Regions from separate parts of the Xanthomonas sp. CFBP 8443 genome, predicted to be linked through region 3. Evidence: predicted binding sites of a transcription regulator. Region 3 holds the regulator's gene; each other region holds the start of a gene.
The links. The regulator HrcA, encoded in region 3, represses chaperone genes, less so after heat shock. The targets are predictions, from matches to a motif close to TTNGCACTCNNNNNNNNNGAGTGCNAA.
Positions count from the first base shown of each region.

Region 1: the regulator HrcA is predicted to act here: its motif matches at 4,170-4,196, upstream of rpoH (RNA polymerase sigma factor RpoH).
Region 2: the regulator HrcA is predicted to act here: its motif matches at 5,627-5,653, upstream of NUG20_RS02875 (co-chaperone GroES).

Region 1 covers NZ_CP102592.1:4,590,772-4,600,456, forward strand. Annotated here, with positions in the region: gene NUG20_RS19085 (VanW family protein) at 1-912, opposite strand, end outside; gene NUG20_RS19090 (NAD(P)/FAD-dependent oxidoreductase) at 1,161-2,468, shown strand; gene NUG20_RS19095 (trimeric intracellular cation channel family protein) at 2,524-3,144, shown strand; gene rpoH (RNA polymerase sigma factor RpoH) at 3,280-4,158, opposite strand; gene ung (uracil-DNA glycosylase) at 4,379-5,107, opposite strand; gene NUG20_RS19110 (response regulator) at 5,130-5,972, opposite strand; gene ftsX (permease-like cell division protein FtsX) at 5,980-6,927, opposite strand; gene ftsE (cell division ATP-binding protein FtsE) at 6,924-7,610, opposite strand; gene rhlB (ATP-dependent RNA helicase RhlB) at 7,684-9,462, opposite strand; gene trxA (thioredoxin TrxA) at 9,664-9,685, shown strand, end outside.
Region 2 covers NZ_CP102592.1:683,556-693,240, forward strand. Annotated here, with positions in the region: gene NUG20_RS02855 (TlpA disulfide reductase family protein) at 1-568, opposite strand, end outside; gene NUG20_RS02860 (protein-disulfide reductase DsbD family protein) at 565-2,850, opposite strand; gene cutA (divalent-cation tolerance protein CutA) at 2,855-3,187, opposite strand; gene NUG20_RS02870 (endonuclease) at 3,664-5,430, opposite strand; gene NUG20_RS02875 (co-chaperone GroES) at 5,704-5,991, shown strand; gene groL (chaperonin GroEL) at 6,129-7,775, shown strand; gene NUG20_RS02885 (3-deoxy-7-phosphoheptulonate synthase) at 8,228-9,301, shown strand.
Region 3 covers NZ_CP102592.1:2,980,253-2,989,937, reverse strand. Annotated here, with positions in the region: gene recN (DNA repair protein RecN) at 1-1,443, opposite strand, end outside; gene hrcA (heat-inducible transcriptional repressor HrcA) at 1,557-2,615, shown strand; gene grpE (nucleotide exchange factor GrpE) at 2,804-3,325, shown strand; gene dnaK (molecular chaperone DnaK) at 3,475-5,391, shown strand; gene dnaJ (molecular chaperone DnaJ) at 5,552-6,688, shown strand; gene pdxY (pyridoxal kinase) at 7,198-8,106, shown strand; gene NUG20_RS12365 (prephenate dehydrogenase) at 8,103-9,215, shown strand; gene NUG20_RS12360 (hypothetical protein) at 9,569-9,685, opposite strand, start outside.

The DNA of each region.
Region 1 (9,685 bases), 1.6 Mb from region 3:
TTGCGCGCGCTGCCGCACCTGCGGCAACGGCAGCCCGCGGCGCAGCCACCAGCGTTGCAGCAGGGCCGCCTGCACGGCGGCGAGGCTGCTCCGGCGCAGCGCCAGCACCCGATCGCCGGGCTGCATGCGGCGCCGGCGGTCCGCGGTGAATTCCGGCCAGTCCTCGTCGATCAGCCAGGTGCGGCGCACGCCGGCGGCGGCGGCGGCCGGCACGTGCCGATGGCATGCCTCGCGGCCGCAGCGGGTGCAGTCATTCGCCGCGGTCGCTGCCGGCGTGCGCCGCAGCGGCGACAACGGCAGCGCAGCGGCCGCCGGCGCACCGCCGAGGATGCGCACGTGCAGGTCCCCGCCATCCAGCCACACTTCCAGGCGCCACGCCGAGGCCGCGCGCAGGCGCAGGTCGACGTAGTTCCAGAACACCACCGCATCGCGATCGCGCTCGGCCAGCGAACCGGCGATCACCTGCGTGTGCCGATGCCGCTCGACGATCTCCAGGCCCTGGCGCAACGCCGCGTCGTAGATCGCATTGGACAGCTGGCACAGGCCACCGCCGATCGACGGCACCAGGCAGCCTTCGCGCAGTTCGCGGCCGGCGGCGAAGCCGCGCCGGCGCGTGGCCCGGCCCAGTTGTCGCCAGAAACCGAAGGTCGCCCCGGCCGGCACCTCGACCCCGTGCAGCAGGCGTGCGGCCACGCGCAGGTTGTGGATCTTGCCGGCGACCAGCAGCGGCGACGTCTCCTCGGTGTCCGGCCATAGCACGGTGACCGATTCGGAGACCGCCGCCGCGGCGATCGGCAACCCCGTGTCGCGGCGATGCCGGCGCGGTCCGCCGCGCAGGTCGCGCAGCGCGCGGCGCAGTTGCAGCACCCGGGTCTTCGCCGCGAACAGCAGCGCATCCAAGCGCGACGGCACCGCGCCGGGCGATGCGAGAGGTCGATCCGTCGCTGTTGCTGTCGCTCGCACTACCATGCGCCCCCCGCATCCCTGCCTGCGCCTGCCATCGCGCTACTATAGGGGCATGCGGTTCCAACCCCCAGTTCCTGCATGCAGCGTCGGCCGCCGCGAACGTGCCGCTCGCCCGGCGCGCGCCGCGCATGCCGCCGTCGCTGTCGCCTCGCCGGCAGCATGCGTTTCGCCTTCCCGTCCGCCTGGAATCCCGCATGGCTAGCGCGCCCGTGCCGCACCTGATCGTGGTCGGCGGTGGTTTCGCCGGGTTGTGGGCCACCCGCGCACTGGCCAAGGCGCCGCTGCGCATCACCCTGATCGACCGCCGCAACCACCACCTGTTCCAGCCGCTGCTGTACCAGGTCGCCACCGCCGGGCTGTCCTCGCCGGACATCGCCGCGCCGCTGCGGCAGATCCTGCGCAGCCAGTACAACGTGGAAGTGCGACTAGGCGAAGTAGTGCGCCTGGACAAGCAGGCCCGGCAGGTGCAGCTGGCCGGCGGCGAAGCGCTGGACTACGACTACCTGCTAGTCGCCACCGGCGCCACCCATGCCTATTTCGGCCACGACGAGTGGGCCGCGCACGCGCCCGGGCTGAAGACCCTGGACGATGCGCTGCATCTGCGCCGCCACCTGCTGCTGGCGTTCGAGCGCGCCGAAGCCGAAACCGACCCCGCCGCGCGCGCGGCCTGGCTCAGCTTCGCCATCGTCGGCGGCGGCCCGACCGGGGTGGAACTGGCCGGCACCCTGGCCGAGATCGCGCGGCATACGCTGAAGCACGAGTTCCGCCGCATCGATCCGGCCGAGGCCAGGGTGCGGCTGATCGAGGCCGGCCCGCGCGTGCTCGCCTCGTTCCCGGAGCGGCTGTCGGCCAAGGCGCAAAAGCAGCTGGAAAAGCTCGGCGTGGAGGTGCTGACCGGCGTGCCGGTCGCCGACATCGACGCCAGCGGCTACCGGCTGGGCAGCACCTTCGTGCCCGCGCGCACCGTGGTCTGGGCCGCCGGCGTGGCCGCCTCGCCGCTGGCGCGGACGCTGGAGGTGCCGCTGGACCGCAGCGGCCGCGTGCAGGTACAGCCGGACCTGAGCGTTCCCGGGCATCCGGAGGTGTTCGTCGCCGGCGACCTGGCCGCCTTGCAGCAGGCCGACGGCAAGCCGGTACCCGGGGTAGCGCCTGCGGCCAAGCAGATGGGCCGGCACGTGGCCGAGAACCTGTCGAAGCGGCTGCGCGGCTTGCCCGGCGATGCGCCGTTCCGCTACGCCGACTACGGCAACCTGGCGACCATCGGACGCATGGCCGCGATCGTGCATCTCGGCCGCCTGCAGCTGTCGGGCCTGCTGGCCTGGTGGTTCTGGCTGGCCGCGCACGTGTTCTTCCTGATCGGCTTCCGCAACCGCCTGGTGGTGCTGCTCAACTGGGCCTGGGCGTACTGGAGCTACCAGCGCGCGGCGCGGATCATCCTCGGCGACGACGCGCGCGATTCCGAGCCGGCGCCGACTGCGCCCAAGCCGCCGCCGGCTGCGTGACACCCCGCGGCGCGGCTGCGATCCTAGCCGCCCCTTTCCGCTGCGCAGTGCCGTCTTGGCGACCTTCCTGTTCCTGCTCGACCTGCTCGGCACCTTCGTGTTCGCGATCAGCGGCGCCACCGTCGGCGTGCGCCACCGCCTGGACCTGTTCGGCGTGCTGGTGCTGTCGTGCGCGGCCGCGGCCTCCGGCGGCATCGCCCGCGACGTGCTGATCGGCGCCACCCCGCCGGCCGCGCTCGGCGATGCGCGCTATCTCGGCGTCGCCTGCCTGGCCGGGCTGCTGACCTTCTACAGCCACAACACGGTCGAACGCCTGCGCAATCCTGTGCAGATCTTCGACGCGCTTGGCCTGGCGCTGTTCGCGGTGTACGGCACCAGCAAGGCGCTGGCGTTCGGCCTGGGTCCGCTCAGCGCGACCCTGCTCGGCATGCTCAGCAGCATCGGCGGCGGCATCGTCCGCGACCTGCTGGTGGCGCGTACGCCGGTGGTGCTGCAGGCCGAGCTGTACGCGGTGGCGGCGCTGCTCGGCGGCGGCGTGGTCGCCGCGGCGCATGTCCTGCAGCTGCCGCAGCCGTGGGGACTGGCGGTCGGCGCCACGCTCTGCTTCGGCCTGCGCTTCATGGCGATCCGCTACGGCTGGCACCTGCCGGTGGCGCGGCCGCCGCCGGAGCCGTAACCGGCAGCGCGCGCGTTCGCACGGCGGGTCTTCAGTCCGGTCTGCGCCACGTAGCGGCGCAACGAAAAAGGCCCGGAAAACCGGGCCTTTTTGCTTGGCGGATCGATCATCCGCCCATGCGCGCCATACCGACGATCACGCCACGAACAACGCCTTCATCTTCTTCAGCGCATTGGCCTCGATCTGGCGGATGCGCTCGGCCGACACGCCGTACTCGTCGGCCAGCTCCTGCAGCGTGATCTTGCTGTCGGCATCCAGCCAGCGACGCTTGATGATGTCGCGCGAACGCGCATCCAGTTCGGCCAGGCCCTCGCGCAGCAGCTGCAGCTGGTTGTGTTCGCTGTCGGCGCGCTCGTAGGCCTGCGAGGGATCTTCCTCGGCGGCCATCAGGTAGGCGGCCGGCGACGGCGGCGCGTGGTCGTCGTCGTCGTCGGACGGCGCATCGAAACCGATGTCGCGACCGGACAGGCGCGACTCCATCTCCAGCACCTCGCGCTCGGACACGTTGAGGTCCTTGGCGACCGCGGTCACTTCCGCCGCGTTCATCCAGCCCAGGCGGGTCTTGGACTTGCGCAGGTTGAAGAACAGCTTGCGCTGCGCCTTGGTCGTGGCGACCTTGACGATGCGCCAGTTCTTCAGGATGTACTCGTGCATCTCGGCACGGATCCAGTGCACCGCGAAGCTGACCAGGCGCACGCCCATTTCCGGGTCGAAGCGCTTGACCGCCTTCATCAGGCCGATGTTGCCTTCCTGGATCAGGTCGCCCAGCGGCAGGCCGTAGCCGTTGTAGCCGCGGGCCACGTGGACCACGAAGCGCAGATGCGAATGGACCAGTTCGCGCGCCGCATCCAGGTCTTCCTGGTCACGGTAGCGCACCGCCAGCGCGCGTTCCTCTTCGGACGTCAGCACCGGGATCTGGTGCACGGCGCCGATATAGGCATCCAGCGAACCGAGCGGACTGGGGATCGGGAGGTTGTTGGCCACCAGCGCGGTGGCAGGCATGGTCTGGTTCATAGGGGCTCATCTTAGCAGTCAAGTAATTGGACTGCTGGGTACAGTAAAAAGTTCCTGCGTTCCGCTGGTGGAACACTCGATCAGGAATGAGACTGTGACAGAGACCACTGGAACGCTGTGGGGAGGCAGCCGTAACCGGTTACGAGGGGCAAACCTAGCACCTGTCCTGCGAAATTTCCGTACATCCGGCGGGTGTCGCGCGCCTCCGGCGAACCGCGGTTCAGGCGCCGGCCAGCGCCGCGTCCAGCGCCGCGCGCGGTGGCAGGCTCCAGTCGATCGGCTGGGCGCCGCGGCGGCGCAGGTACTCGTTGGCCGCGGAGAAATGCTTGCAGCCCAGGAAGCCGCGGTGCGCCGACAGCGGTGAGGGATGCGGCGCCTTCAGCACGCGGTGGCGGCGGGTGTCGATGACCTTGCCCTTGGCCTGGGCGTAGCTGCCCCACAGCAGGAACACCAGGCCTTCGCGCTCGCGGTTCAGGGTCTCCACGACGTGGTCGGTGAAGCCCTCCCAGCCCTTGCCCTGGTGCGCGCCGGCGCGGCCCTCCTCCACCGTCAGCACCGCGTTGAGCAGCAGCACGCCGCGCTGCGCCCACGGCAGCAGGCAGCCGTGGTCGGGACGGCGGATGCCCAGGTCGTCCTCGATCTCCTTGTAGATGTTCAGCAGCGACGGCGGTACCGGCACCCCGGGCAGCACCGAGAAGCACAGCCCGTGCGCCTGACCGTAGCCGTGGTACGGATCCTGGCCGAGGATCACCACCTCGACCCGGTCGAACGGGGTCGCCTCGAACGCGGCGAAGATCTGACGCCCGGGCGGGAACACGCGCGCGCCGGCCGCCTTGCGCTGGCGCAGGAACACGGCCAGCTCGCGCATCTCCGGGCGCAGCAGCCAGTCGCCGACCTGCGCCTTCCATGAAGGTTCCAACTGGATCCGGGTGTCGTCTTCGCTACTCATGCAGGGTCCGGCAGTCGATCGATCAGAACGTCACGGCGTTGTCGCTGAGCTTGGCCAGGCGCAGCTGGAACAGCACCTTGGTGACCAGCAGGCGCTCCTCGATCGGCTTTTGCACCAGATCGTTGGCGCCGGCGCGCAGCAGCTCGGACTGGTTGTGCGGGTTGCTGTCGCCGGTCATCACCAGCACCGGCATGCGCCGCTTGCCGTAGGCGAAGTCGATGCGGATGCGCTGCACCACGTCGCGGCCGTTGAGTTCGCCCTTCAGGGTGACGTCGGTCAGCACCAGGTCGATGCGGCGGGTGGTACGGCCCAGCGATTCGGCGGTCAGCAGCGCGAACGCGTCCTCGGCGGTCAGCACGTGCACCACGTGCAGCTCCTGGCGCTCGAGCATGCGCTTGGTCGCCTCGGCCACCACGCGGCTGTCCTCGACGTAGAGGATGGTGGCGCCGGCCACCGGCTGCGGCTGCACGTAGCCGCGGATGAAGGTCGCCAGCGCCTCGTGGCCCAACGCCTTGTCGAAGTAGTCGGTGACGTATTCGGTGAAGCGGCGCTCGACCAGGTGCTGCTGGGCATCGCCGGAAACCACGATCACCGGCACGTAGGCCTGGCCGGCGGCCTCGCGCACGCTGCGCGCCAACGCCAGGCCATCGCCGTCGGGCAGCGCCAGCGAGGTGGTAACCAGGTTCACCGGGCCGGCCTCCAGCGCGGCGCGCGCTTCGGCGATGCTGGCGCAGCCGACCACTTCCACGTCCGGCAGTTCGCGGTGCAGCACGTCGGCGATCAGCTTGCGCACCAGCTTGGAGCCGTCCACGACCATCACCCGCGGGGCGTCGCTGATCAGGTGCTTGAGATCGTGCCGGGACATGCGCGCCTCAGGTGTCGGTGGGACGCGTCTGGCGCAGGAAGTGCCCGGTCACCAGCCAGGCGCCGAGCCAGCCCAGCAGCAGGGTGCCGAGCAGCACGAACGCCGAGTGCAGGGCATCCAGGCCGTGCAAGACGAAATGGCTGCCGTAGCTGTCGGCCAGTTCCGCCAGCGGCGGCCCCAGCGCCAGCCCGGAGGCGGCGATCAGGCCCAGCGCCATCACCCCGGCGCCGAAGCCGTACCACGCGCCCAGGTACAGGAACGGGCGGCGGATGAAGCCGTCGCTGGCGCCGAGCAACTGCAGCACGCCGATCTCCTCGCGCCGCGACTGGATGTCCAGGCGCACTGTGTTGCCGACCACCAGCGCCGCGCCGGCGCCGAGCAGCACCGACAGCACCTGCACCAGGCGCTCGCCGAAACGCAGCCAGCCGTCCAGGCGCTTACGCCACAGCGCGTCGTGCTGCACCAGGTCGGCCTGCGGCAGCGCGCTCAGCGACGCCGCCAGCGGCGCGTCGTCGGCCGCGGCCGGGGTGACGATCAGCAGCGTCGGCAGCGGATTGTCGTCGAGCGCGTCCAGCGCCTCGCCGAGCCCGGCGCTGTCGCGCAGCTCGGCCATGCCCTGCTCGGGGGTGCGCAGCGCTACCGCGGCGACGTCGGCCCGGCCGCGCAGGCTCGCCGCCAGCGTGTCCGCCGCAGCGGCGTCGACGCCGGTCTTCAGGAACACGTTGATGTCGCGCGACTGCTGCACGCTGCCGGCGAAATGCTTGAGGTTGTCCAGCGCGATCGACAGCCCCAGCGGCAACGCCAGGGCCAGGGCCATCACCGCCATCGTCAGCAGCGTCGCCCACGGCTTGCGCATGGCGCGGCCGAGGCTGTAGACGATGCTGTGCAGGTGGTGGTCCCACCACACGCCCAGGCGCGAGGGCGCGGCGGCGCCGGCGGCATTGCGTGCGCTCATTCGGCCAGGTCCTGCGGGGAGATGTCGTCGACCAGGCGGCCGTGGTCCAGGATCAGTACGCGCTTGCGCATCTGCTTGAGCAGCGCCAGGTCGTGGCTGACCACCAGCACGCTGGTGCCGCGCGCCGGCAGTTCGGCGAACAGCTGCATGATCTCCGCGGCCAGGGTCGGGTCGAGATTGCCGGTCGGCTCGTCGGCGACCAGCAGGCGCGGTTCGCCGACCATCGCCCGGGCGATGCCAACGCGCTGCTGCTCGCCGGCCGACAGCTGCGACGGCAGCGCCTTCTCGCGATGGCCCAGGCCCATCCGCTCCAGCACCGAGCGCACCCGCTTGCCGATCTCGGCGCGGCGGGTGCCGCGCAGGATCAGCGGCAGCGCCACGTTCTCGGCGATGCTGCGGTCCATCAGCAGGCGGTGGTCCTGGTACACGGCGCCGACCTCGCGCCGATGCAGCGGCACGCGCCGCCCGCGCACCTTCAACAGGTTGCGCTCGCCGAACAGCACCGCGCCGCGCGACGGACGCTCGCTGAGGTGGATCAACTTGAGCAAGGTACTCTTGCCCGCACCGGAATGGCCGGTGACGAACAGCATCTCGCCCTCCTCCACCTGGAAGCTGACGTCCACCAGCGCCTCGTGGCCACCGGCGTACTGTTTGCTGACATTGTCGAACCGCAGGACGCTCATCCGGCGATTATGCCGGAGCGGCCCGGGTTTTCGTCCACCGTGCGCACGCCGCGAACGGTGGAGCGCCGGTTCATCAGGAGCTGGAGACCAGCGAACGCAGCTTGCGGCCGAGGCGGGTCAGGAACGAATCGTTCGCCGCCGCGGCCGGCGCGGCGGCACGCTCGCCCTGGCGCGCAGCCCTGACCTGCACCGGCTTGGCCGGCGCGTCGGTCGGCACGGACGCTGCCGCGCCTTCGGCGCCTTCCAGCGGACGGCCGCCACGGCGGCGCCGGCGCTTGCGCGGCGGACGCTCGCCATCGACGGCGGCCGCGCCCTCGGCGGCCGCGCGCACCGGCTTCGGCGCGGGTGCGGCGACCGGGACCGCGACGGCTTCGGCCTCGGCAGCGACGGGCGCCGCCGTGACCGCCGCGGCTGCGGCATCGCCCTCGGCCGGACGCGGGGTGCGCGGGCGCCGCGGCTTGCCGTCGGCGCTGCGCGTTTCGCCGCTGCGGCCAGCACCGCCCGGACCGCTACGGCCGGCGCCGGGCTTGCCGCGGCTGCTGCCGCCGCCGCGCCGCTGCTCGTCGGCCTCGCGCTGCGCACGCGCCTCGCGGAAGATGTCGCCGATGCTCTCGTCGGCATCCGGGTCGACCTCGACCGCTTCGCCTTCGACCACTGCGCGCGGGGTCCGCGGCAGCGCCACCAGCAGTTCGGCGGTGACCGGCTCGACCGGGATCTTCTGCTCGATGTAGGCCTCGATGTCCGGCAGGCTCATCGCGTAGCGCTCGCAGGCGAAGCTGATCGCGTCGCCTTCCTCGCCCAGCCGCGCGGTGCGGCCGATGCGGTGCACGTAGTCTTCCGCGTCGAACGGCAGGTCGTAGTTGTAGACGTACTTGACGCCATCGATGTGCAGGCCGCGCGCGGCCACGTCGGTGGCGACCAGGATCTCCAGCTGGCCCTTCTGGAAGCGGTTGAGCAGGGTCTCGCGCTTCTTCTGCGGCACGTCGCCGGACAGCACGCCGACCCGGTAGCCGTTGCGCTCCAGCGAACGCGCCACGCGCTCGACGAAGGCCTTGGTGTTGACGAACACCATGGTGCGCGCGCCCTCGCTGCGCGACAGCAGGCCCAGCAGCAGGGTCAGCTTCTCCTCGTCGGAGGGGAAGTAGATGCGCTGGCGCACGCGCGCGGCGGTGATGCTCTCGGTCTCGACCACGAGCTTTTCCGGCTCGTTCATGTGCTCGTAGGCCAGTTCCAGCACGCGGTGGCTGAGCGTGGCCGAGAACAGCAGGGTCTGCCGGGTGCCGCGCTCGGGCATGCGCCGCAGCAGGAAGCGGATGTCCTTGATGAAGCCCAGGTCGAACATGCGGTCGGCTTCGTCGAGCACGCAGATCTCGCAGGCGTGCAGCGACACCACTTTATGCTGCTTGACGTAGTCGATCAGCCGGCCGGGGGTGGCGATGATCACGTCCACGCCCTGCTGCAGCAGTTCGCGCTGCTTGTCGTAGTCCACGCCGCCGTAGACGAGCGCGAAGCGCAGGCCCAGGTCGGCGCCGAACTTCACCGCATCCTTGTGGATCTGGATCGCCAGTTCGCGGGTCGGGGCCAGGATCAGCGCGCGCGGATCCTCGGGCTTGCGGTCGGCCAGCGCCGGGCGGCTGAGCAGGCGGTTCATCACTGTCACCAGGAACGCCAGGGTCTTGCCGGTGCCGGTCTGGGCCTGGCCGGCCACGTCGCGGCCTGGCAGGGCCACCGGCAGGGTCAGCGCCTGGATCGGCGTGCAGCGGGTGAAGCCGGCGCCTTCGAGGCCGGCGAGCAGCGCCGGTTGCAGCTCGAACGCGGAAAAAGTCACATCGGTCAGCGGTTTGTCGCTCATCATTCCATCTTCGTCAGGCCACCCCGCCCGAAGCGTAAGGTCGCGGCTTGCATCGGCCCCGGCAGCGTCGCACACTGGCTACTTCCATGCCGGGTCGCGCGACAGGGGGAATCCCTTGATTTCGCCGCGCAATGCCCCAGTTTACCGCAATAGCGGCGGCCACCCGGTCCGGCCCGTCGCATTGCCCCAGGAGATACCCTAGTGAGCGACAAGGTCCTACACG
Region 2 (9,685 bases), 2.3 Mb from region 3:
AGCGCTCCGCTTCGCCGGGCGCGAATGGGCCCAGCTTCTGCCGCACGATGCGGCCGTCGGCGCCGATCAGCACGCTGTAGGGCAGCAGGCCCTGGGTGTCGCCCAGGCGCACGCTGGCGTCGGCCGGGCCGGGCGTTTCCAGCGCGATCGGGTAGGCGATCGGCACCCGTTGCAGGAAGGCGCGCACGTCCTCGGGGCGGTCCAGGGCGATGCCGAGCACCTGCAGGCCGTCGGCCGGCTGCGCCTGCGCCAGGCGGTCGAGCTCGGGCATCTCGCGCACGCACGGCTCGCACCAGCTGGCCCAGACGTTGACCAGCAGCGGGCGGCCACGGAACCGTTCCAGGGTCAGGCTGCCGCCGTCGAGCGTGGGCAGGCGCAGCGCCGGCGCCATGTCGCCGGGGCGGGCCGCGGCGACGCGTGCGGGTGCGGCGGGAGCAGTTGTCGCGGTGCCGGTGGCCGGCGTCGGCGACGAGGTCGTCGGCACGCGCCACCACAGCTGCGCGGCGGCCACGCCCAGCACCGCCGCCACCGCGGCGACCGCGAGCAGCCGCGGCGGCGTGGCCTTCATCGCGCCGCGCGTAGCAGGGCGTCCTCGACCACCGCCTGGCTCAGCACCGGCGGCAGCACGGTCGGCGGCGCGCCGGGGCCGTAGACCACGTACAGCGGCACGCCGACCGCTTTGTGCTCGGCGAGGAAGGCGCTGATGCGCTGGTCCTCGTTGGTCCAGTCGCCTTTCATGTACACCGCATCGACGCGCTTAAGCGTGTCGCGGAAGGCGTCGCCGCTGAACACGTTGCGCTCGTTGGCCTTGCAGGTCACGCACCAGTCGGCGGTCATATTGACGAACACCACGCGGTTGTCGGTGCGCAGCCGGTCCAGCATCTCCGGCGAATAGGCCACCGTGTTGCGCTCCACCGTGGCGCCGGGCGCCGGCAGCCGGGTCACGCCCCAGGCCGGCACCAGCGCCAGCAGCAGCAACACGCTGGCCAGGCGCATGCCCGCCTTGTGTCCGCGCCAGCGCGCGCGCTCGAACCACCACAGGCCCAGCGCCAGCAGCGTGGCGCCGACCAGCAGCAGCGCCACCGCATCCACGCCGCGCTGCTTGCCCAGCACCCACAGCAACCAGATCGCGGTCAGGTACATCGGGAACGCCAGCACCTGCTTGAGCGTTTCCATCCACGCGCCGGGCTTGGGCAGGCGCCTGGCCAGCGAGGGCACGAAGCCGATCAGCAGGAACGGCAGCGCCAGCCCCAGGCCCAGGGTCAGGAACACCAGCATCGCCATCGCCGGCGGCGCGGTCAGCGCATAGCCCAGCGCCGGGCCCATGAACGGGCCGATGCAGGCGCTGGACACCACGCAGGCCAGCACGCCGGTGAAGAAGTCGCCGACCGGGCCGCTGCGGGTGGACAGCGATTGGCCCAGGCCGCCGAGGTTGGCGCTCAGGGTGAACACGCCCGACAGGCTCAGGCCGACCACGAACATCAGGTACACCAGCACCGCGACGAAGCCCGGGCGCTGCAACTGGAAGCCCCACAGCAGGCGCGCGGCGACGGCGATGCCGCCGACCACGGCGAAGGACACCAGCACGCCCAGCGTGTACCACAGCGCATGGCTGCGCGCGCGGCTGCGGCTCTCGCCGCTCTGCGCCACGCCCAGCACCTTCAGCGACAGGATCGGCAGCACGCACGGCAGCAGGTTCAGCACCAGCCCGCCGCCCAGCGCCAGCAGCAGCATCCACAGCAGGTTCTGCGGCTCGGCCTGCGGCGCGGTGCTGCGCGCGGCGTTGTGCACCGACGCATCGGGCGGCGTCGCCGCGTCGGCCGCGGTCACCGGGGTCGCGGTGTCGGCGGCCGCGGCGCTGGCGTCGGCCTGGCTGCTGTTGAGCGGCGTCACCAGCAACGGCGCCACCTCGGCCTGGCCGTCGGGGCTGACCTTGCCCTTGGGCAGCGACAGCTTCACCCGCCGGGTCATCGGCGGATAGCAGATGCCCTCGCTCTGGCAGCCCTGGAAGGTGGCGACCAGGGTCGCCTCGGCCGCATCGGCGCGCTGGCGCTGCAGCGGCACGGTGACCTCGGCCTGGTCGAAATACACCACCACGTTGCCGAAATGCTCGTCCTTGTGCGAGCGGCCCTGCGGCCACTGCGGCATGCCGGTGCGGATGCCGGCGGCGCCTTCCAGCGCCAGCGCGGTGCGGTCGCGATACAGGTAGTAGCCCGGCGCCGGGGTGAAGCGCAGCAGCAGGGTGTTGCCGTCGCCGACGATGGCCTCGAAACCGAACGCCTGGTCCGACGGCAGCGGCAGCCCCTGCACGGCGTTGGCGCCAGCGCCGAACAGCGGCTTGGCGGCAGGGCCGGCGTTGCCCGGACCGCTGCCGGGCAGCGGCGAGGACGCGGCCGCGGCCGCGCCGGTCTCTTCCGCCGGCAGCGCCACGCTGAGCAGGCGCTTCTGCGGCGGATAGCAGACCCCGGCATCGGCGCAGCCCTGGTAGCGCACTTCCACCTGCAGCGTGTCCACGCCGCTGGCGGCGGCGCCGGTCTGCACCGCGCTCAGCTGGCCGCGGTAGGTTTCCACCTCGCCGAAGTAGGGGTCGGTCTTCTTGTGCCCGGCGGGAAGTTGCAGGGTCGGGTTGGCCTTGAAGCCGCTCTCCACCCGCACCGCGATCCGGTGCCGGTACAGGTAGTAGCCGTCGGCGATCTTCCAGTGCAGCGCGATGCGGCCGCGCTCCGGCGCCTGCGCGGTAAGCACGAAGGCCTGGTCGACCGGCAGCAGGTCCTTTTCGTTGATCGCCAGGGCGGGGAAGGCGGCCATGGCCAGCAGGCACAGGGCGGCGAGACGGTGCAGCAAGGTCATCGGCTTACGGTTCCTCACGGGTTTCGGCATGCACCCACTGCAGGTAGGCGGGCAGGCCGCCGGCGACCTCGAGCTCGATCAGTTCGGGGACGTCGTAGGGATGCAGTTCGCTCAGCCGCCGCTGCAACGCGGGGACGCGGTCGGCAGCGGTCTTGATCAGCAGCAGCACTTCCTCGGCCTGCTCCACGGCGTCCTGCCAGCGATAGGTCGACTGCACGCCGGGCAAGCGGCTCACGCACGCGGCCAACCGTTCCTCGACCAAGACCTGCGCGATGCGCGCGGCGCTGGCCGGATCGGGGCAGGTGCTGAACAGCAAACGGAGCGGGGGCGAAGACATGCGGCCGACAGTATAGGGACGCCGGCAGGGCTTTGCCGGCGCGTATGGGCAGTGGGTCCGCGGACGGCGGCGGCCGGTTGCGATGGCGTGCGCGGCAGTCGGCGATGGCCGCGCGGCCCTTGGCCGGCATGGCCCGTGGCCGCGGCGCCGCGCCTGCGCCGGTACCGCCGCAAGGGGCGGGGCGGACGCGTGCGGATGCCGCCGGCGGGCGGCGGTTCTAACCAGACAAGCAGATTTCATGACGCAGGCAGCGGTGCCGGCGTGTCCTCGTGTCACGCGATTGCCGCAGGCACGGCACGCAGCGTCGCGACACCTCGTGCAGCCGTGGAGCCCGGTCGTGTGTGTGCCGGTCGTCCCAGGGCCTGCGGAATGCGGCGATGGCGGCGATGCGCGCGCCGCGCGCAGGAGCGACCGGGGCGATGCCCAGGCCGCGCCGCCAACCCCGGCGCGCCGCGATCGGCGCGCCGGGGGTTACGTCAGTTGAGCAGCTGGCAGCTCGCCGGCTTGGCCGAGGTGAACAGCCCGGAGGTCGCCCACTCCGGATGGTCGATGAACGGATTGCGGTTGCCCTGGAAGCTGTAGATCACTTCGTTGCGGGCGCGCTCGGCATCGTCCGGCGGATCCAGCTGGCTCCACGCGATCAGCGTCGACAGCAGGCCCATGTAGGCCGGCGAGGCCGAGGTCTGCACGATCTTGCTGCGGTCGTCGGTCAGCTCCAGGTCCGGCTCGGACTGCCCGGTGCCGGCGTCGGTGCCGCCTTCGTAGCGGATCGCCATGTACATCACCGCGCGCGCCATGTCGCCCTTGCGGTGGTTCCACACCTCGAAGCTGCCGCCGTTGCCGTCCGGGGTGCGCACCCAGTTGGAATTGCCCGGGTAGCTGCCGCTGCCGCCGCCGAAACCGGCATTGGCCTCGGTGATGCGCTCGCCGCAGTTGCTGTCGCAGTTCGCGTAGGGCTTGTTGCCGCGGTCGGCGTTCCAGGTGGCGTCGGTCAGGTACAGCATGTGCGTGTCGGTGTACGGCGCGTAGGGCAGGCCCTTGTCGCCGCTGGCCGAGCCGAAGCCGAGCGAATTCGGCCAGCTGTGCTCGCGGTTGTAGCGCAGGCCGCTGCCGCTGCCGGCACGGTCGCTGACCTTGGCGTAGCTGCGGTTGCGGTAGGCGTCGAGGATGCGCCCGCTGTTGTTCGGGTCCTCGTCGGCGATCTCCAGGATGGTCCAGGTGCTGGTGCCGGAGCTGCTGCTGTACGGGTAGACGGTGTGGCCCTTGATCGTCTCGTGCAGCGAGCAACGCAACTGGCTGGCATTGGCGGTGTTGACCCGCGAGTAGTAGCCGGTGCTGCCGCCGCCACCGCTGGCGACGCTGAAGGCGATGCTGCCGTCCTGCGCCGGATGCGCGCCGCCGGCGTCGCTGACGCGTGCGGCGAGGATGCTCAGGCTGCAGCTTTCGCCGGCGGCCAGCGCGGTGTTGGTGGAGATCGCGAACTGGCTGCCGCTGTTCGGGTAGCTCAGCGCCACCGTGCCGGACTGGCTGCAGCTCAGCGCGAACGCGCCGCTGGCCAGGCTCACCGTCTCGCTGAAGGTCACCGCCAGGTCGCCGGCGGCGGGGAAGTTGCTGGCGCCCTGGGTGGGCGTGGTCGAGACCACCGACGGCGCGGTGTTGCTGCTGCCGCCGCTGAAGGTCTGGCCGCTGTTGCAGGCGCCGAAGCTGCTGGCCGAGCTGCCGGCCCAGGTGAAATTGGCGGCCGCGCTGCCGTTGCTGCCGCGCAGCTGCAGCGAGGTGCCGGCCGCGGTGCTGTTGCTCTCGCTGACCGGCAGGTTCTGGCTGGTCAGGCCGGCGGCCGGGCCGCCGCCGCCGGTGATCGCGCCCTCGTAGCTGAGGAACTGCACCACCTGGCCGCTGCCGTCGACCAGCGCCAGGCCGTCGTTGGCGCCGTTCTGCACGCCGTTGCTGGCATAGCCGACGGTGGCGATGCGCACCTGCCCGCCGCAGCTGACCAGGTTGCCGGCCGGCACCGCGGTATTGGCGTACGCCACCGCGGCGCCCGGATTGCTGCCGTTGTACAGGTAGACCTTGTAGCCGCTCAGGCTCTCGCCGGCGGTGGCGACGATCTCCACGCCCTCGCCGGTGTCGCCGGCGGCGGTGGCATCGTCGTAGTGCAATTCGTTGATGAATACGGCGGCCTGGGCGGGGCCGGCCAGGGCCAGCAGACAGGCGAGGGGTAGCGCAACGGCGGATGGCTTCATCGACAACTCCTTTTGGATGGTCCCCCCTGGGTCTGCGAGACTAGCCTGCCTCTGTGACAGCGTGCGGAATCCGGGTACCAGTTCCGCAGCCCGGGCGGGCAGCAGGGCGAAATTTTTTGCGGCCGGCCCTTGAAAGGGCGCCGGCCAGCACCACATCAAGCGCATCCCGGCACACCGGGTTTTTTCGCGAGCGTTGCTGGCAGTCGTCACATGCGAGTGCTAACATCGCCAGCCTTTCCTAGACCAATCAATCACTTAAGAGGGTCTCTCTCAATGAGCATCAAGCCGCTTCACGACCGCGTCGTAGTCAAGCCGATCGAAGCCGACGAAATTTCCGCCGGTGGCATCGTGATCCCGGACTCGGCCAAGGAAAAGTCCACCAAGGGCGAGATCGTGGCCATCGGCAGCGGCAAGCCGCTGGACAACGGCAGCGTCCGCGCTCCGGCGGTCAAGGTCGGTGACAAGGTTATCTACGGCCAGTACGCCGGCTCCAGCTACAAGTCCGAAGGCGTCGAGTACAAGGTGCTGCGCGAAGACGACATCCTGGCGATCGTCGGCTAAAACGCCGCCGATCGCGGGATTCGGGAGTGGGGATTCGGGATTCGCGCTGCGCTCGCCGCGGCGCGGTCCCGGGTTTCCCCCGAATCCCGCTCTTGGCCAATCCCTAATCCCCAATCACGAATTCCGGAGTTACACACATGGCTGCCAAAGATATCCGTTTCGGTGAAGACGCTCGTTCGCGCATGGTGCGCGGCGTCAACATTCTCGCCAATGCCGTCAAGGCCACCCTGGGTCCGAAGGGCCGCAACGTCGTGCTCGAAAAAAGCTTCGGCGCCCCGACCATCACCAAGGACGGCGTCTCCGTCGCCAAGGAAATCGAGCTTGCCGACAAGTTCGAGAACATGGGCGCGCAGATGGTGAAGGAAGTCGCCTCCAAGACCTCCGACAACGCCGGCGACGGCACCACCACCGCCACCGTGCTGGCGCAGGCGCTGATCCGCGAAGGTTCCAAGGCGGTCGCCGCCGGCATGAACCCGATGGACCTCAAGCGCGGCATCGACAAGGCCGTCGTGGCCGCCGTGGCCGAGCTGAAGAAGATCAGCAAGCCCACCGCCGACGACAAGGCGATCGCCCAGGTCGGCACCATCTCGGCCAACTCCGACGAGTCGATCGGCAACATCATCGCCGACGCGATGAAGAAGGTCGGCAAGGAAGGCGTCATCACCGTTGAAGAAGGCTCGGGCCTGGACAACGAGCTGGACGTGGTCGAGGGCATGCAGTTCGACCGCGGCTACCTGTCGCCGTACTTCATCAACAACCAGCAGAGCCAGTCGGCCGACCTGGACGACCCGTTCATCCTGCTGCACGACAAGAAGATCTCCAACGTCCGTGACCTGCTGCCGGTGCTGGAAGGCGTGGCCAAGTCGGGCAAGCCGCTGCTGATCGTCGCCGAGGAAGTCGAAGGCGAAGCGCTGGCGACCCTGGTGGTCAACACCATCCGCGGCATCGTCAAGGTCGTGGCGGTCAAGGCGCCGGGCTTCGGCGACCGTCGCAAGGCGATGCTGGAAGACATGGCCGTGCTGACCGGCGGCACCGTGATCTCCGAGGAAGTGGGCCTGGCGCTGGAGAAGGCGACCATCAAGGACCTGGGCCGCGCCAAGAAGGTGCAGGTCTCCAAGGAGAACACCACCATCATCGACGGCGCCGGCGAAACCACCGGCATCGAGTCGCGCATCAAGCAGATCAAGGCGCAGATCGAAGAGACCTCTTCGGACTACGACCGCGAGAAGCTGCAGGAGCGCGTGGCCAAGCTGGCCGGCGGCGTGGCGGTGATCAAGGTCGGTGCCTCGACCGAGATCGAGATGAAGGAAAAGAAGGCGCGCGTCGAAGACGCCCTGCACGCGACCCGTGCGGCCGTGGAAGAAGGCGTGGTCCCGGGCGGCGGTGTGGCCCTGGTGCGCGCGCTGACCGCGATCGGCGAGCTGAAGGGCGCCAACGAAGATCAGACCCACGGTATCCAGATCGCGCTGCGCGCGATGGAAGCGCCGCTGCGCGAGATCGTCACCAACGCCGGCGAAGAGCCGTCGGTGATCCTGAACCGCGTCAAGGAAGGCACCGGTAACTTCGGTTACAACGCCGCCAACGGCGAGTTCGGCGACATGGTCGAGTTCGGCATCCTGGACCCGACCAAGGTGACCCGTTCGGCGCTGCAGAACGCCGCGTCGATCGCCGGCCTGATGATCACCACCGAAGCGATGGTGGCCGATGCGCCGAAGAAGGAAGAGCCGGCCGCCGGTGGCGGCATGGGCGGCGGCATGGGTGGCATGGGCGGCATGGATTTCTGATCCGCGCCGGCGCAAGCCGACCTGCAGTACGCAGTCGAAAGGAGCCCCGCAGCGATGCGGGGCTCTTTTTTTGTGCGCGGTGGGATGTGTTCGACTTGAGCCGGGACTCGGGACAGGGGACTCGGGACTCGGAAGAGCCGAGAGCCGGCCTGCGCGCGAGAACCTGCCCTGCGAGTCCCGAGTCCCGAGTCCCGAGTCCCGAGTCCCGCAGCCACAGTTGCATCAGCAACTGTGGCACCCGCAAAAATCCTGTGCTATCAATGCATCCCATGAACGCCAACCGCAGCTTTTATTTTTGGTACTACGGTTTTCCGATGCCGCTGGCGGAGGAAGGAATGCGTTCACCCTGAAGGAAACTTCAGCCGCATCCCCGAAAGCCGCCAGCGAACCTGGCGGCTTTTTTCATGCCGCCGGACCTGGCTCCCCACCCAGACCCCCGACGAGAGATTCCCATGGCTCCCCACACCGACGATCTGCGCATCCGCAAGATCGAACCGCTGACCCCGCCCGCCCAGTTGCAGTCGCTGCTGCCCTGCGACGAAGAAGCCTCGCAGACCGTCGCGGCTTCGCGCGCGGCGCTGCATGAAATCCTGCACGGCCGCGACGACCGCCTGGCGGTGGTGATCGGTCCGTGCTCGATCCACGACCCGGTGGCGGCGATGGAGTACGCGCAGCGCCTCCGTCCGCTGCGCGACGCCTACGGCGATGCGCTGGAGATCGTGATGCGGGTGTACTTCGAGAAGCCGCGCACCACGGTCGGCTGGAAGGGCCTGATCAACGACCCCAACCTCGACGGCAGCTTCGACATCAACAAGGGCCTGCGCCTGGCGCGCGGCCTGCTGCGCGACATCAATCGCCTCGGCCTGCCGGCCGGCGTGGAATTCCTCGACATCATCTCGCCGCAGTACATCGCCGACCTGGTGGCCTGGGGCGCGATTGGCGCGCGTACCACCGAAAGCCAGGTGCACCGGGAAATGGCGTCGGGGCTGTCGTGCCCGGTCGGGTTCAAGAACGGCACCAGCGGCGACGTCAAGATCGCGGTCGATGCGGTCGGCGCGGCCTCGCATCCGCATCATTTCCTGGCGGTGACCAAGGACGGGCAGACCGCGGTCGCCGCGACCACCGGCAATCCCGATTGCCACGTGATCCTGCGCGGCGGCAAGCTGCCCAACTACGATGCGGCCAGCGTCGACGCCGCCGGCCAGGTGCTGGAGAAGGCCGGGCTGCCGGCGCGGCTGATGGTCGATGCGAGCCACGCCAACAGCGGCAAGAACCCGGACAACCAGCCGAAGGTGGTCGAGGACATCGCCACGCAGCTGGAGGCCGGACAGACCCGCATCGTCGGAGTGATGGTGGAAAGCCACCTGGTCGGCGGGCGCCAGGAACTGGTCGACGGCCAGCCGCTGGTCTATGGGCAGAGCATCACCGACGGCTGCATCGATTGGGACAGCTCGGTGCAGGTGCTGGAGCGGCTGGCGCAGGCGGTGCGCGCACGGCGCCAGGCGCGGTTGTCGCAGGCGGCCTGAGCAAAGCGGCAACACCACACGGAACGCGTGCCGCTCTCACGCGTGCCGCTCTTCTGTAGGAGCGGCTTCAGCCGCGACGAGCGAAGGAGTGATCTCTCCACCTACGATGACAACAGGGGTGGAAGCTCTTCCACAGCGCGCGTAGCAGGGGCGCAGTCCTTATAGGCGGCTTCAGCGCGACATGCCGGCGTCGCCAGCAAAGGCTGGGGGCGCGTCCGATGCGGCGCCAGACATGGGCCGTCGAAGCGCTGTTGATCCGGTGACGGATCACAGGCAACGTCCGAGATGTCCGTTGCGTACCGCAAAAAAGACCCGGCCGTGCCGTCGAATCCAAAGGGAGAGAGCCTCGTCATCGACGGCATCCGGCCGGTGGTGAATTTATGC
Region 3 (9,685 bases):
GCCGAGCGCGCGCAGCTTCTTGCCGACGATGTCGGCGACCGCGCCGCCGATGCCCGAGTCCACTTCGTCGAACACCATGGTCGGCACCGCGTCCAGGCCCAGCGCGGCGACTTCGATCGCCAGCGAGATGCGCGACAGTTCGCCGCCGGAGGCGACCTTGCGCAGCGCGCGCGGCGGCTGCCCGGCGTTGGCCGCGACCAGGAACTCGACGCGCTCGGCGCCGGCCGGGTCGGGGCGCTCGGCCTCGTGCGGTTCCAGCTGGATCTCGAAGCGCCCGCCGCCCATGCCCAGTTCGCCGATCAGCGCGGTGGTGTCGCGCGACAGCGCCTGCGCGCCGCGCGCGCGGGTGCCGGTGAGCGCCGCCGCGGCGTCGCGCCAGGCCTGCGCGGCACGGGCGATCTCCGCGTCGAGCACGTCCAGCCGCTCGCCGGCGCCACGCAGGCCCTCGACCTCGGCCAGCAGCGCGTCGCGGTGTTGGCCCAGCGTGTCCGGGGTGACCCGGTGCTTGCGCGCCAGGTCGTGCAGCCGGCCCAGCTTGCGTTCCATGTCCTCGAACTGCGCGGGGTCGGCATCGAGGTCGTCGCGGACGCGGTCGACCAGCGCCAGGGCTTCTTCCAGCTGGATCGTGGCGCTGTCGATCAGCGCCTGGACCTCGCCCAGGCGCGGGTCGTACTCGCCGACCTTGCCGAGGTCGTGGCGGGTCTGCTGCAGCAGTTCCAGCACCGCCGGCGCCTCGTCGCCGTTGAGCCGCTGCGCCGCGCCCTCGCAGGCGCCGATCAGCGCGGCGGCATGGGCCTGGCGGCGATGGTTGGCGTCCAGCGCGGCGATCGCCGCCGGCTCCAGGTCCTCGCGCTGCAGCTCGGCCAACTGGTGTTCGAGGAAGCCGATGCGGTCGGACACGTCGCCCTGCGCCATCAGCGCGTCGCGTTCGGCCAGCAGCGCCTGCCAGCGCGTGGCGGCGGTGCGCACCGCGGCGCGTTCGGCCTCGTTGCGGGCGTAGGCGTCGAGCAGGCCGAGCTGGCTGCCGCGCGACAGCAGCGCCTGGTGTTCGTGCTGGCCGTGGATCTCGACCAGGTGCCCGGCCAGTTCGGCCAGCTGCGACAGCGTCACCGGGCGGCCGTTGATCCAGGCGCGCGAGCCGCCGTCGGCGCGGATCACCCGGCGCAGCTGGCATTGCGCGTCGTCGTCGAGCTCGTTCTCGCGCAGCCAGGCGCGCGCTGGAGCGGCCTCGGGCACGGCGAACTCGGCCGACAGCTCGGCGCGGTCGGCGCCGTGGCGGACCACGCCGCTGTCGGCGCGCAGCCCGGACAGGAAGCCGAGCGCGTCCACCATCAGCGACTTGCCGGCGCCGGTTTCGCCGGAGACCACGGTCATGCCAGGGCCGAATTCCAGTTCGGTACCGCGTACGACGGCGAAATCCTTGATCGAGAGATGTCTGAGCATGGGGGTCGCAAATCCAGGGCCGCGCAACGCTAGCATGCGCGGGTAGGTGGGCCAATGACTTGCCAAGCCGGCATGCAGCCATTATCTAGTGTCCAGTCTCACGGATTGATTCCATGCGCGCCTCCCCGGTCCATTCCTCGCTCGACCCGCGTGCCCGGCAGCTGCTGCGCACGTTGATCTCGCGCTATATCCGCGACGGCGAACCGGTCGGCTCGCAGACCCTGGCCCGCCACGCCGGGCTGGACGTGAGCCCGGCGACGATTCGCAACATCCTTGCCGACCTGGAGGACGCCGGCCTGCTCAGCTCGCCGCATACCTCGGCCGGGCGCATTCCCACCGCCACCGGCTACCGGGTGTTCGTCGACAGCCTGGTGCAGATGCGCCCGCCCGGCGAGGGCGAGGTGGCGCGGCTGCGCGCGGAGATGAGCAGCGCGGCGGGCACCCAGGCGTTGCTCGGCAGCGCCTCGGAGCTGCTGTCGGCGATGACCCATTTCGTCGGCGTGGTCAGCGCGCCCAAGCGCGAGCAGTTCGCGTTCCGGCACATCGACTTCGTGCCGCTGGACGCGCGCCGGGTGCTGGCGATCCTGGTGTTCGCCGACAACGAGGTGCAGAACCGGGTCATCGAGCCGCGCAAGACCTACGAACCGGCCGAGCTGGAGCGCGTGGCCAATTACCTGAACGCGCATTTTGCCGGGCGCGGGCTGGCCGACATCCGCGCCAGCCTGGTGCGCGACCTGCGCCACGCGCGCGACGAGATGGAGCTGCTGCTGGCGCACAGCGTGGAACTGGCCGAGCAGGCGCTGGCCCCGGCCGGCGACGACATGGTGCTGGCCGGGCAGACCAAGCTGATGGGCGTGCAGGACCTGTCGGACCTGGAGCGGCTGCGCGAGCTGTTCGAGATCTTCGCCAGCAAGCGCGAGATCCTGCAGCTGCTGGAGCGCACCATCCAGGCGCCCGGCGTGCGCATCTTCATCGGCGAAGAGACCGGCGTGGTGCCGCTGGAGAGCGTGTCGCTGGTCACCGCGCCGTACATGGCCGGCGGCCAGGTGCTGGGCGTGCTGGGGGTGATCGGCCCCAAGCGCATGGACTACGACCGGGTGATCCCGCTGGTCCAGACCGCCGCCGAAGTGCTGGGCGCCACCCTGGACCCGACCCCGCCAAGCGAACGCTGACTGCCGCGCCGCCCCGAGTCGCATCCGCCACGTTTCGTCAGTCAGCCAAGCTCCGGAACCGTATCGCCCGGGTCCCTGGTCCCCGGTCCCCGGTCCCGAAAAACGCAACACAGCATCTTGAATCCGCCCCACACCACCCACATAGGTGGTCCGGTAGGGCGGGTGCATCTCCCGCCAGGGAACCGGAAATGAACCAAGAGCACCCCGAATTCGATTCTGAACACCTGTCCGAAGCGCAGCAGCCGGCGACCGACCCGCTGCAGGCGGAGATCGAGACGCTGCGCAGCGAGCTGGCGTTGGTCAAGACCGACACGCTGCGCGAGCGCGCGGATCTGGAAAACCAGCGCAAGCGCATCGCCCGCGACGTCGAGCAGGCGCGCAAGTTCGCCAACGAGCGCCTGCTCGGCGACCTGCTGCCGGTGTTCGACAGCCTGGACGCCGGCCTGACCGCCGCCGGCAGCGAGCCCAGCCCGCTGCGCGACGGCCTGGAGCTGACCTACAAGCAACTGCTCAAGGTCGCCGCCGACAACGGCCTGACCCTGCTCGATCCGACCGGGCAGCCGTTCAATCCGGAACACCACCAGGCGATCAGCCAGGCCGAGGCCGACGGCGTCGCCCCCGGCCACGTGATCCAGGTGTTCCAGAAGGGCTACCTGCTCAACGATCGCCTGCTGCGGCCTGCGCTGGTCGTGGTCGCCAAGCACGACTGAGGCGCGGCGCCGGCCGCCCGCGCCTGAATCGGGCGCGGCTGCGGCGGAACGCTAATTTGCGGTGATGGCTTGAATGAACGGCGGCCATCCCTATATCCGAACCAGACCCCGGCAGCGGCCGGACACCAGAAATTTTCAGGAGTCATCCAATGGGCAAGATCATCGGCATCGACCTGGGCACGACCAACTCGTGCGTGGCGATCATGGACGGCGGCAAGGCCCGCGTCATCGAAAATTCCGAAGGCGATCGCACCACGCCCTCGATCGTCGCCTACACCAAGGACGGCGAAGTGCTGGTGGGCGCCTCGGCCAAGCGCCAGGCGGTCACCAATCCGAAGAACACCTTCTACGCGGTGAAGCGCCTGATCGGCCGCAAGTTCACCGACGCCGAAGTGCAGAAGGACATCGGCCTGGTGCCGTACGGCATCGTCCAGCATGACAACGGCGACGCCTGGGTGGCCACCGCCGACGGCCGCAAGCTGGCCTCGCAGGAAATCTCAGCGCAGGTGCTGGAGAAGATGAAGAAGACCGCCGAGGCGTTCCTGGGCGAGGTGGTCACCGAGGCGGTCATCACCGTGCCGGCGTACTTCAACGACAGCCAGCGCCAGGCGACCAAGGACGCCGGCCGCATCGCCGGCCTGGACGTCAAGCGCATCATCAACGAGCCGACCGCCGCGGCGCTGGCCTACGGCCTGGACAAGGGCCAGGGCGGCGACCGCAAGATCGCGGTGTACGACCTGGGCGGCGGCACCTTCGACGTGTCGATCATCGAGATCGCCAACGTCGACGGCGAGAAGCAGTTCGAAGTGCTGGCCACCAACGGCGACACCTTCCTGGGCGGCGAAGACTTCGACAAGCGCGTCATCGACTACCTCGTCGACGAGTTCAACAAGGACCAGGGCATCGACCTGCGCAAGGATCCGCTGGCGCTGCAGCGCCTGAAGGACGCGGCCGAGCGCGCCAAGATCGAGCTGTCGACCTCGCAGCAGACCGAAGTCAACCTGCCGTACGTCACCGCCGACGCGTCGGGCCCGAAGCACCTGAACATCAAGCTGACCCGGGCCAAGCTCGAGGCGCTGGTCGAGGACCTGGTCAAGCGCACCATCGAGCCGTGCCGCACCGCGCTCAACGACGCCGGCCTGCGCGCCAGCGACGTGACCGAGGTGATCCTGGTCGGCGGCCAGACCCGCATGCCGAAGGTGCAGCAGGCGGTGTCCGAGTTCTTCGGCAAGGAGCCGCGCAAGGACGTCAACCCCGACGAGGCCGTGGCGCTGGGCGCCGCGATCCAGGGCGGCGTGCTGGCCGGCGACGTCAAGGACGTGCTGCTGCTCGACGTGACTCCGCTGAGCCTGGGCATCGAGACCCTGGGCGGCGTGTTCACCAAGATCATCGAGAAGAACACCACGATCCCGACCAAGGCCTCGCAGACCTTCTCCACCGCCGAGGACAACCAGTCCGCGGTCACCGTACACGTGCTGCAGGGCGAGCGCGAGCAGGCCCGCTACAACAAGTCGCTGGCCAAGTTCGACCTGTCCGGGATCGAGCCGGCGCCGCGCGGCCTGCCGCAGGTGGAGGTGTCCTTCGACATCGACGCCAACGGCATCCTGCACGTGTCGGCCAAGGACAAGAAGACCAACAAGGAACAGAAGGTCGAGATCAAGGCCGGCTCGGGCCTGTCGGACGACGAGATCCAGCGGATGGTCGCCGACGCGGAAGCCAACCGCGAGGAAGACAAGAAGTTCCATGAGCTGGTGCAGGCGCGCAACCAGGCCGACGGCCTGATCCACGCCACCCGCAGCGCGATCACCGAACACGGCAGCAAGGTCGGCGGCGATGTGATCGGCAAGGTCGAGTCGGCCCTGGCGGACCTGGAAACGGCGATGAAGGGCGACGACAAGGGCCAGATCGAGGCCAAGACCAAGGCGCTGGAAGAGGCCGGTCAGTCGCTGTACGCGGCCGCGGCCGCCGGCGAACAGCAGCCGGGCGCCGCCCCGGGCGGTGCGCAGGCCGCCGGCGACGACGTGGTCGACGCCGAGTTCACCGAGGTCAAGGACGACAAGAAGTAAGCCGGGATTCGGGATTCGGGAGTAGGGATTCGAAAGGCCTTCGCCTCTCGGCTTCCCGTTCCCGATACCCTGTCCGTAGCGCTCGCAAAAGCGGACGAGTTAGCGCTCTCCGCTTTTGCTTTACACGAATCCCGAATTTCGAATCCCCAATCTCCGCCCTATGAGCAAACGCGACTATTACGAAGTGCTGGGCGTGGCCCGTACCGCCAGCGACGAGGAACTGAAGAAGGCCTATCGCCGTTGCGCGATGAAGCACCATCCCGACCGCAATCCGGGCGACCATGCCGCCGAGGCCGCGTTCAAGGAGTGCAAGGAGGCCTACGAGGTCCTGTCCGACGGCAACAAGCGGCGCATGTACGACGCGCACGGCCATGCCGCGTTCGAGCACGGCATGGGCGGGATGGGCGGCGGCGGCGGCCCTGGCGGCCCGGACATGGGCGACATCTTCGGCGACATCTTCGGCAACATCTTCGGCGGTGCCGGCGGCGGTGGCCGCGCGTCGCGGCGCGGCGCCGACATCGGCTACGTGCTGGAGCTAGACCTGGAAGAAGCGGTGGCCGGGATCGAGCGGCGCATCGAGATCCCGACCCTTGGCGAATGCGAGCACTGCCACGGCAGCGGTTCGGAAGACGGCAAGGTCGAGACCTGCACGACCTGCCAAGGGCGCGGCCAGGTCCGCATCCAGCGCGGCATCTTCGCGATGCAGCAGAGCTGCCCGCATTGCGCCGGGCGTGGCCAGATCGTGCAGAACCCGTGCGGCACCTGCCACGGCGCCGGTCGCGTCGAGGAGACCAAGGTGCTGTCGGTGAAGATCCCGCCGGGCGTGGACAACGGCGACCGCATCCGCCTGTCCGGCGAGGGCGAGGCCGGTCCTGCCGGCACCCCGCCTGGCGACCTGTACGTGGAAGTGCGGGTGCGCGAGCACGCGATCTTCCAGCGCGACGGCGACGACCTGCATTGCGAAGTGCCGATCCGCATCTCCCAGGCCGCGCTCGGCGACACCGTGCGCGTGGCCACGCTGGGCGGCGAGGCGGAGATCCGCATTCCCGCCGAGACCCAGACCGGCAAGCTGTTCCGGCTGCGCGGCAAGGGCGTACGCTCGGTGCGCAGCCGCAGCGAAGGCGACCTGTACTGCCGCGTGGTGGTGGAAACCCCGGTCAACCTCACCCCCGACCAGCGCAAGCTGCTGGAGCAGTTCGAATCCACCTTCACCGGCGAGGACGCGCGCAAGCATTCGCCCAAGTCGGCGACCTTCATCGACGGGGTGAAGGGGTTCTGGGATCGGATGACGTCGTGAGGCCGGGATTGGGGATTCGGGATTGGGGATTCGCAACGGCGGATTCCTAGTGCCCGGTGGACCCCGTGTTGGCAGGACCAGGCACGTGTGAGGCGCGATTTTGGCGCCGGGCACGTGCTTTTTTAGTTGCGGGGATTGGGGATTGGGGATTGGGGATTCGTAACGGCGGACTCCTGGTGCCGGTAGGTCTCGTGCTGGGCGGGAAGAGGCACGTGTGGGGCGCGATTGGCGCCGGGTACGTGCCTTTTTAGTTGTGGGTGGAATTGGCATTCGTAACGGCAGATCCTGGGTCCGGGAGTTCTCGTGTCGGACAGAAAGGCGCTTGCGCGGCGCATTCGGCGTCTGCGGGTGCCGCTTCCAGTGGAAGGAGTTGGAATTCGCAACACCGGCGCTTCATTGCTCGGCGAGGCATGCAGACGGCATGTGTCGGTTGCTGGGGCCGTGTGGCATGCCCGGGAGTCTGCCGTGGCGAACCCCGAATCCCCAATCCCAGCCCTTAAACTACGGCGATGACCGCATCCGCCGAAAGCCACCTGATCCACGGCCGTCGCCAGCGCCCTGACGGGCCGGTGCCGGTCGATGTCATTTCCGTACAGTCGCAATTGGTCTACGGCCACGCCGGCAACAGCGCGGCGATGCCGCCGATGCGCGCGTTGGGCCTGCGCGTGGCGGAGATCCCGACCACGCTGTTGAGCAATGCGCCGTTCTACGACACCTTGCGCGGCAAGGTGCTGCCGTCGGACTGGTTCGCCGATCTGCTGCTCGGCGCCAGCGAGCGCGGCCTGCCGCAGCGCGCGCGCATGCTGGTGTCCGGCTATTTCGGCAGCGTCGGCAACGGCACCGCATTCGCCGACTGGCTCGACAGCACGCTGCCGCAGTGTCCGACGCTGCGCTACTGCCTGGATCCGGTGATCGGCGATACGCATACCGGACCCTACGTCGAGCCAGGGCTGGAGACCGTGTTCGCCGAGCGCCTGCTGCCGCAGGCGTGGCTGGTCACGCCGAATGCGTTCGAACTCGGACGCCTCACCGGCATGCCTGCCTTGGCCCAGGACGATGCCATCGCCGCGGCGCAGGCGTTGCTGGCGCGCGGGCCGCAGTGGGTGCTGGCGCACAGCGTGAGCGGCGATGCCGGGCAGCTGGTGACGCTGGCGGTGAGCCGCGAGGCGATCTACCGCTGGCGCTCGCCGCTGTTGCCGGTGGACGTGGCCGGCACCGGCGACGTACTGATGTCGCTGCTGGTCGCGTTCCTGCTGCGCGGCGACGCCTTCGAACTGGCAATCGGCCGCGCCATCGCCGGCGTGCACGCGGCGCTGGAAGCGACCCTGGCCGCGGACTACGAGGAACTGGACGTGCTTGCCGCCGCGCCCGCGGCGCTGGCCACGCCGCTGCGCTTCGCCGCCGAGCGCCTGGCGTGAGCCAGCGTCCGGTGGTCGGCATCGTCGGCAGCGCCGGCGCCTATGGCCGCTGGCTGGACCGGTTCTTCCGCGAGCGCATGCAGCTGGAGGTGGTCGGCCACGACCCGGCCGATCCGCAGTCGCTGGATCCGGACGCGCTGCTGCAGCGTGCGCAGGTCCTGATCTTCTCCGCGCCGATTCGGCATACGCCGGCACTGATCGGCGACTACGTGCGCCGCGCCGCCGGGCGCGAACGCGCGCAGCTGTGGCTGGACGTGACCTCGGTCAAGCGCGAGCCGGTGGCGGCGATGCTGGCCTCGCAGGCGGAGGTGGCCGGGCTGCACCCGATGACCGCGCCGCCGAAGTCGCCCACGCTCAAGGGACGCGTGCTGGTGGTGTGCGAAGCGCGGCTGGCGCACTGGCAGCCGTGGCTGCAGCAGCTGTGCGCGGCGCTGGAGGCCGAGTGCGTGCGTACCACGCCCGACCACCACGACCGGGTGATGGCGTTGGTGCAGGCGATGGTGCATGCCAGCCACCTGGCCCAGGCCGGCGTGTTGCGCGAGCATGCGCCGACGCTGGGTGCGTTGGACGCGCTGCTGCCGTACCGCTCGGCCTCGTTCGAGCTGGATACGGCGATCATCGCGCGCATCCTGGCGCTGAATCCGGCCATCTACGAAGACATCCAGTTCGGCAATCCCTACGTCGGCAGCGTGCTCGACGGATTGATCGCGCAGCTGTCGCGGTTGCGCGACCAGGTCGGCCGCGGCGACGACGCGGCGCGTGCGCAGTTCCGCGCCGATTTCCTCGACGCCAATCGCCAGGCGCTGGGCGAGGCGACGATCGCGCACGGCAACTACAGTTACGAGCGGGTCGGCTATCTGCTCGCCGATCTGACCGAGCCGCTGACCCTCAGCGTGTATCTGCCGGAAGACCGCGCCGGATCGTTGCGGGCCCTGCTGTACGTGTTCGAGCGCCACGGCGTCAGCCTGACCTCGATCCATTCCTCGCGCACGCCGGCAGGCGAGCTGCATTTCCGCATCGGCTTCGATCCTGCGACCGCTGCGGCCGCGTTGCAGGCGGCGGCAACCGAGATCGACGCCAGCGGCATCGGCCGGGTGTTGCCGCGCTGAGCTGGTGGTTTGCGCGTGGCTACCCTTTCAGCGAACTCCCCTGTAGGAGCGGCTTCAGCCGCGACCGGACCTTACCGGTAACGCCCCGTCGCGGCTGAAGCCGCTCCTACAGGGTATGCGTGTACAGGGTGTGCCTGCGGGACCGATGCCGATTCCGAAAATGCAGGCAGCGCATTCATCCACAGGCGGTGTGGATGAAACGCGCGCAAACATGTGGATAAGTGCCGGGTCGCCTTGCGCGGTGGGCGTGTCAAGAGGCATGGTCAATAATTGACCACTGCGGCGCATGCATGACGTACCAGCCGCGCTGCCGCAATGCGTCGCGGCGGACTGCGCGGTGCGGCGGAGCGATCTCAGACCGCGGTCAAGGTCAGCTCGCCGCCGGTGGTGGTGAACTGCTGCCCGCGGCGGATCAGCTTGCGTCCGTCGGCCAGTTCGTAGCGCAGCGCCGGGACTGAGCGCGCATCCTG